DNA from 2 places in the Microlunatus sp. YIM B11417 genome. Region 1 is predicted to be linked to the other one. Evidence: riboswitches for the same ligand, from Rfam matches in the RefSeq annotation. Region 1 holds a riboswitch; the other holds the start of a gene.

Region 1 (3,593 bases):
CGTCCTGCCCGGTCTTCCTGGCAGGCTTCAAGGCCGGAGCGGGAGCCGCGGTCGAGGGGCTGGAGCGCGAGGATGGCGACCACCCGAGCCTGATGCAGCTGTCCGCGTCGCTGGCCGCCGGCGGTGGCGAACTGGCGACGGCTGCGCAGGGGTTGAGCGACGGCATCGCTGAACTGGTCGACGGTGTCGGCGAGTTTGTCGGAGGACTGCAGCAACTGGCCGCCGGCAATCAGAAGCTCGCCGGCGGTCTTGATCAACTCGCCGTCGGCGGTGATCAACTCGCGAAGGGTTCCACGCAGGTGGCCGGCGGGACCAAGGCACTCGCGGGCGGTCTTGATCAACTGGCCGACGGTGGTGATCAACTGGCCGACGGGACCGGGCAACTGGCGACCGGCACGAAGCAGCTGGCCGGCGGGCTTGATCAACTCGCGGACGGGACCGGGCAGTTGGCGGACGGGATGCCCGCCTTGTCCAAGGGGATCGGACAGCTCGCTGATGGCGCAGCCGACCTGAAGACCGGCACGGCTCAGCTGAGTGACGGCGCCGGGCAACTGGCTGACGGGACCGGGCAGTCCGCCTCGGGGGCGGCGGACCTGAACAAGGGCGTCGGGCAGTTGGCCGACGGCGGTGATCAACTGGCCGACGGCACCACGAAGCTTGCCGAGGGGCTGGCCGAGGGCGCCGAGAAGCTGCCCAGTTACACCAAGGCCGACCGGACGGCGCTGGCCGACGTGGTCTCGACGCCGGTCACCTCGGAGCGGCCGGACCAGGCGTTCGCGGACAGCGCGACGACCACCTTCCTCGCCGTCTTCGCGCTCTGGATCGGCGCCCTGGCGACGTACCTGATCGTGCAGGCGGTCAGCTCACGGGTGCTCACCTCGATGAAGTCCTCGCTCCGGATCGCGCTCGAGGGCTGGCTGCCCGGCGTGATCATCGCGGCCGTCCAGTCGGTCGTGCTGGCGGTCATGCTCCAGGTGCTGCTCGAGCTCTCGGCCGGCCAGACCGTGGGCCTGATCGGCTTCACCCTGCTCGGCGGCCTGACCTTCGTCGCGGTGAACCACGCCCTGGTCGCCTGGTTCGGCGGGGTCGGCCGGTTCGTCTCGGTGATCATGGTCGTGCTGGCCACCGCCGGTGCCATCACGGCCGCGGTGCCCGCCGTCTTCGACGTGATCCGGCCCCTGCTGCCGCTCACCCCGGCCCTGGACGGGATGCGCGCGATCGTCACCGACGGACCGGGCGTCAGCTCGGCCATCCTGTCCCTGCTGGCCTGGCTGATCGTGGGTCTGGGCGCGGGTCTGCTGGCCGTGGCACGGCGCCGGATCCTGCAGCCGCTCGCCGCGAGCCCCGCCTGACCTCCTACCGCCCCCAACCCGCTGACCGGGCACAAAAGCAGCCGTTTCGACGGCGTGTCACCGCACATGTGCCCGGTCGACGGGTGGCGCGAGCGTCGTCACGTGGGCGGGCGACAGGTGGCCGGGCGAAGGGGATCGGGCGACCGGTGGGCTGCTTGGCTGTCGCGATTTCTCTTGACGTCAGCCACATCTTGCCGCTGCCACGCGGCAACGGCCCGTCCGCAGTGAAATCGTGACAGCGGATCGCGCGCTCGACCCGGATGGTCGTGCGAGGGCGGCGTCACGACCCGGCCGTACGGGTCGGGTCGGTGCAACCCACGGCCGGGTCTGACCGGCCCAGGGTTCCACGGTGTGGGACTGGCGCGACCCGGAACGAGGTGGGTGACGTACCTTCAGGTTGAGCACGGGAGTCCGGTGAGCCGGGCTGAGAGGGAGTACTCGAACTCCGACCGTTGAACCTGATCTGGGTCATGCCAGCGCAGGAAGCGAACTTGGGTGGGGCAGCGTGCCCCGGTCCCCGTGCCGACGAGAAGGCAAGGGGGACCCTATGACCAAGATCATCGACGACCCGATGCGGTTCGGCGTCGGGGCTCGGGTGACCGTGGCGGTGATGACCGACCGGTACGTCGACGTCATCACGACCGCCTTACAGACAACGGATCCGGGCGACCTCGTGGTCCGAACCGGCGATGTCAGCACCTATCTCGGTGGCAGCGAGAGCGAGCTGCTGCGCTACCTGACCGACCTCGCCGCCGCCATCGCCGCGACCGGCGAGCACGCCTCGGTGACGGTGCACCTGTCCCGCGGCTGCCCGGGCGAGGTGGTCTGCGACCTGCCGGGCGGGGCGGGGCCGCGCCCGGTCGACGTACCGGAAGGCAGAGAGACCGGGCGCTTCGCCGCGGCCGAGTGGGCGCTCTATCCGCTGGCCGACGACGTCCGGGCCGGGGTCGAGCCGGACCACATGCGCGACATCTATGCGGCGATCGAGCTGGCCAAGGCCAACGGGACGTTCCGGGCGTCGGAGCACTTCGTGACCCGGCTGGAGGGCGACCTCGGCACGGTGCTGGCCACGGTCTTCGCCGGCTGGGTGATGGTCGGCCGCAGCGTCCAGCACGTCACCAGCCACCTGACCGTCTCACTGAACAGCCCGTCCCATGGCTGACCGGGCCAAGATCAACAAGAGGCTGCCGCTGCGCGACATCGTCCTGATGGTGATGCTCGGCGTGGTCTTCGGCTTCCTCTACTGGGCGTTGGTGCAGGCCTGGAACCTGCTCGCGGTCGCGATGGGGCCGGCCGGTGATCTTGCTCAGCATCTGCTGCTCGGCGGCTGGCTGCTGGTCGCGCCGATCGCGCTGGCGATCATCCGGCGCCCGTTCGTCGGGATCATCGCCGAGGTGATCGCCTCGATCGTCGAGGTGGTCTTCCTCGGCTCGCCGGTCGGCCCGCTGCTGGTGGTCGCGGCGGCGCTGCAGGGTGCCGGCAGCGAGCTGCCGTTCGCGATCACCCGCTATCGGCGGTTCAATTGGCTGACGTACGCGCTCTCCGGGCTGCTCGGCGCCGGGCTGGTGTTCGTCTTCTCGGCGTTCCGGTACGCCTGGTTCGGCCAGGACATCCTGCTGCTCCGGCTCGGCCTGCAACTCGCCTCCGGTCTGGTGCTCGGCGGCCTGCTGGCCAAGATCATCGTCGACGCGCTGCTCCGGACCGGCGTCCTGGACCAGTTCGCAATCGTCCGCGAGGCAGGCCGTGCCCGCTGAACCGGCCGTCCACGCCGCCGGGCTGACCGCGCGCTACCCCGGCGGCGGTCGGCTCGGTCCGATCGACCTCGTCGTCCGACCGGGCGAGTACGTCCTCGTGCTGGGCCCGTCCGGGTCCGGCAAGTCGACGCTGCTCCGGCTGCTGCACGGCGCGGTACCGCAGGCGATCGACGCCGAGGTCGCCGGCGAGCTCCGGGTGGCCGGCCGGCGGGTCGCCGACCACGAGATCGCCGACCTGGCCGATCGGGTCGGCGTCGTGGCGCAGGACCCGGAGTCCGGGGTCTGCTTGTCCGGCGTGACCGACGAGGTCGCCTTCCCGCTGGAGAACCTGGCCGTCGACCCCGCCGCGATCGGCCCGGCCGTCAGCACCGCGCTGGACCGGGCGGACGCCCGCCGGCTCGCGGACCGCGACACCGGCCAGTTGTCCGGCGGTGAACTGCAGCGGGTCGCGCTGGCCGCCGCGATCGCCGCCGAGCCGCGGCTGTTG
Region 2 (3,593 bases), 310 kb from region 1:
ACTGCGGCTGCCAGGCCACGACGCGGGCCAGTTCCCGGGACCGCCGGGCCAGCCGGTCCAGCGGGAACTCGCCGCCGTCCCGGGGTACGGCCAGCTCTCCGGTGTCGGCCGGCCGGAGTCCGGCCAGTGCCCGGAGCAGGGTGGACTTCCCGCTGCCGCTCCGCCCCGACACCGCGACCAGGGCGCCCGGGCGGAGGTCCAGGTCCAGTCCTGTCACCAAGGGACGCGGCTCGGCCCCGGGCGAACCGAGTCCCAGCCCGCGCACCCGAAGAACGGCCCCCGCGTCATCGCGAGCCGACGCTGTCGTCGACCCGCCGGTCGGCCGGGTCCAGTCGATCCGTACCGGCTCGGGCGGCGGTTCGCCCGGCACCCAGACGCCGGCCGCGAGCAGTTCGTCCCGTTGCTCCGCCAGCACGGTCCGGGCCGGGCCGTCGGCGATCAGCCGGCCGTCCGGCCCGAGCACCAGCATCCGGTCGCAGAAGTCGAGCCAGTCACCGGGGCGGTGGTCGACCACGACCACGGTGATCGGCCGGTCGGCGACGGCTTCGATCACGGCCTCCCGAACCGTCCGGGCGCCGTCCGGGTCGAGCATCGCAGTCGGCTCGTCGAGCAGCAGCAGCTCGGGGGCGAGGGCGAGCGCGCCGGCCAGCGCGAGCCGCTGCAGTTCCCCGCCGGACAGGTCGGTGGACCGTCGCGCCGCCGGGTACGGAAAGCCGACAGCCGCCAACGCCCGCCGCGTCCGGTCGGCGATCTCCCGTCGTTCCAGCCGCCGGTTCTCCGGGCCGAACGCGACGTCCCGCCCGGCGTGCTCGGCCACCACCGCGTGGGTCGGGTCCTGCAGCAGCAGGCCGGCTCGCCCCGGACGATCCTCACCGGACCGCCGCAACTCCCCGGTCAGCTCACCGAGGCTCTCATCGGCCAGCCCGGCGAGCAGCCGCAGCAGTGTGGACTTGCCCGACCCGCTGGCGCCGGCGAGCAGCACCCGCTCGCCGGGTCGCAGGGTCAGCGTCAGGTCGCGCAGCGTCGGCTCCCGGCGCCCGTGCGGCCGCCAGGTCAGCCCGGTCGCGGTGGTCTCGCTCGAAACGTCTCGCAACTCCGCCACGGCTCAGCCCCGAACCGGAACTGCCGTGCGCGGGAACGGCTCCACGCCTACACCTGATGCGCGGCGGCGCGCTCCCGGCCGGGCGGGAACGGTGCCAGCACGCCGGTCGCGGCGAGTGCCTTGACCAGGGCCAATCCGACCAGGCCGCCGAGCAGGGCGCCGGAGATCATCATCGTCACCGCGTACAGCAGGATGTAGGGCACGGCCCATTCCTGGTAGTAGGTCAGCCACTCGTACGGCGTCTCCAGCAGGCCGGCCAGAATCCCGCCGAGCATCGCCGACAGGGCGGTGAACCGCCGGTAGCCGAAGATCAGGAAGCCGAGCTCGACGCCGATGCCCTGGAACAGGCCGGAGCCGAGCGTGCTGATGCCCCACTGACCGCCGAGCAGCGGTTCGACGCTCGCCCCGACCAGCATGGCCAGCAGCGCCGCGCCGGGCCGGCGGATGATCAATCCGCCCACGACGGCCGGCAACCACCAGAATCCGCCGAGCAGCCCGGCCAGCGGCGGCAGAGCGAGGAACAGCGGTCCGGTCAGGTTGCTCACCTGCGCCCAGCCGATGAAGGCGATGCCGAACGCGACGCCGATCATCACGGCGGTGATCAGATCGACGGTACGCCAGCGCAACAGCGGCCCGACCGCGCGATGCGGGTCGGTCGAGGTGGTTTCGGTGGTCATGATCATGGTCCTTCCAACGGTCGATGGAAGGGAAAGCCGGACGGTGGCCCGTCGCGGCTCGAGAAAGGCCCGACTCCCTACGCCGGTGTCAACCGGATCAGGTTCGAGGGTCTGCGATGTGTCGCACTCTCAGCGCCCTACGGCGCTCCCCTGTCGTTCAACACCACGATAACGCCCACCGCACAACTTCCTCGAACTGGTGGCTTGTGCAGGGTTCCGGTGGGCCGGGCGGCTCGGTAGTCTGAGCCCTTCGGATCCGAGCCGGGTGCCCTGAGCACCCATGGGAGGGCGCTCGGATCCGAAGGTTTGACAACGGACGTTGATCGGGGACGTTCGCCGTTGAAGCAGGACACGCGCAGGGGGCCCGATGGCGCGTTGAGGAGGTCCTACTCGGTGTCAGGCCGACCCACACCCTCATCCGACTCACCCAACCCGCGACGCGCGGCGGCACCGCCCCCGCAGAGCGGACCCCCCGACCACAAGGGCACCCCACCACCCCGCAAGACCGGCCTTCGGCGCCTCCTGGTGATCGGCGCCGGTTTCGGCCTGTCGCTGGCGGTCAGCACGACCGCCGTGATCGGTCAGCACCAGCCGGTCAACTCGAGTGTCGCGCCCGGTAGCCGGATCATCCTGCCGGGCGTCTGGAGCGCCGGCGCCGAGGAACCCGGCCGGTCCGAGGCCGAGCGCCTGGCCAAGGAACGGCAGGAGGAACTGGACCGGATCCGGCTGGAGGCCGAGCAGAACCAGCAGCCGACGGATCCGCCGACGACCAACGAGCCGCCGGCCACCCCGCCGACCGAGCAGCCGTCGACCGACGAGCCGCAGGACCCGACGCCACCGCCGGAGACCTCCCGCACCCCGCAGGGACAGTCCGGCGAGCGCGGCGAACCGTCCGGCGAGACGGGCGCGCCGACCGGACGATCCACCGCAGGCCGTACCGCGACGCCGAAGGACACTCAGACCAGGAAGCCGGCGCCGAAGCAGACTCAGCCGACCAAGCCGCCGGCCGTCAAGGAGCCGACGAAGGCACCGTCGACCAAGGAACCGGAGCCCACCAGGGCTCCGACCAAGGCCCCTGAGCCGACCCGGGATCCCGAGCCGACCAAGGCGCCGACCACCAAGGCTCCCGAGCCGACCGAGGATCCGGAACCGACGCGGAAGCCGACGCCGACCGACGATCCGGAGCCGACCAAGGAACCCACCAAGGAGCCGACCAGCAAGCCGACCAAGCCGCCCAAGGGCGACGACGACGATGACGACGATCGGGACTGCAAGATCATCGACCTGCTCGGCCTCGTCTGCATCTGAGCCAGTGCCGACACGGCACTGAACAGCCGAAAGCCCTGAGTCTCAACGACGAGACTCAGGGCTTTCGGTTCATGATCACCAGTCGTGTACGGTCCCGTCGGCCAGCCGGTTGAACGGCAGATAGGCCGTCTGGTACGGGTACTTGCCGGCCTCGTCCACGTCGAGCTCGACCCCGATCCCGGGCTGATCACCCGGATGCAGGTAGCCGTCGTCGAACGTGAACGTCTGCTGGAACGTGGCGTTGGTCTTGTCGCCGTGCTTCATGTACTCCTGGATCCCGAAGTTGTGGATCGCAAGATCAAGATGCAGGGCGGCGGCCATGCCGACCGGCGAGATGTCGGTCGGGCCGTGGATGCCGGACTTGATCTGGTACTGCGCGGCGAACTCCAAGATCTTCTTCAGTTGCGTGATGCCGCCGGTGTGGGTGACCGCGCTGCGCACGTAGTCGATCAACTGCTCGCGGATCAGGGTCTGGTAGTCCCAGACGGTGTTGAAGATCTCGCCGA

The links. Region 1 has a riboswitch for thiamine pyrophosphate ahead of AC6CCG_RS21025 (YkoF family thiamine/hydroxymethylpyrimidine-binding protein). Riboswitches for the same ligand answer to the same signal wherever they lie in the genome.
Region 2: another riboswitch for thiamine pyrophosphate. It lies ahead of AC6CCG_RS19675 (ECF transporter S component); the one in region 1 lies ahead of AC6CCG_RS21025 (YkoF family thiamine/hydroxymethylpyrimidine-binding protein).

What each region holds. Positions count from the first base shown of each region.
Region 1 is NZ_JCAMPJ010000004.1:329,102-332,694, forward strand. It holds gene AC6CCG_RS21020 (YhgE/Pip domain-containing protein) at 1-1,352, shown strand, start outside; TPP riboswitch at 1,746-1,854, shown strand; gene AC6CCG_RS21025 (YkoF family thiamine/hydroxymethylpyrimidine-binding protein) at 1,900-2,514, shown strand; gene AC6CCG_RS21030 (ECF transporter S component) at 2,507-3,106, shown strand; gene AC6CCG_RS21035 (ABC transporter ATP-binding protein) at 3,096-3,593, shown strand, end outside.
Region 2 is NZ_JCAMPJ010000004.1:22,654-26,246, forward strand. It holds gene AC6CCG_RS19670 (ATP-binding cassette domain-containing protein) at 1-1,102, opposite strand, end outside; gene AC6CCG_RS19675 (ECF transporter S component) at 1,150-1,779, opposite strand; TPP riboswitch at 1,837-1,941, opposite strand; gene AC6CCG_RS19680 (hypothetical protein) at 2,305-3,087, shown strand; gene manD (D-mannonate dehydratase ManD) at 3,163-3,593, opposite strand, start outside.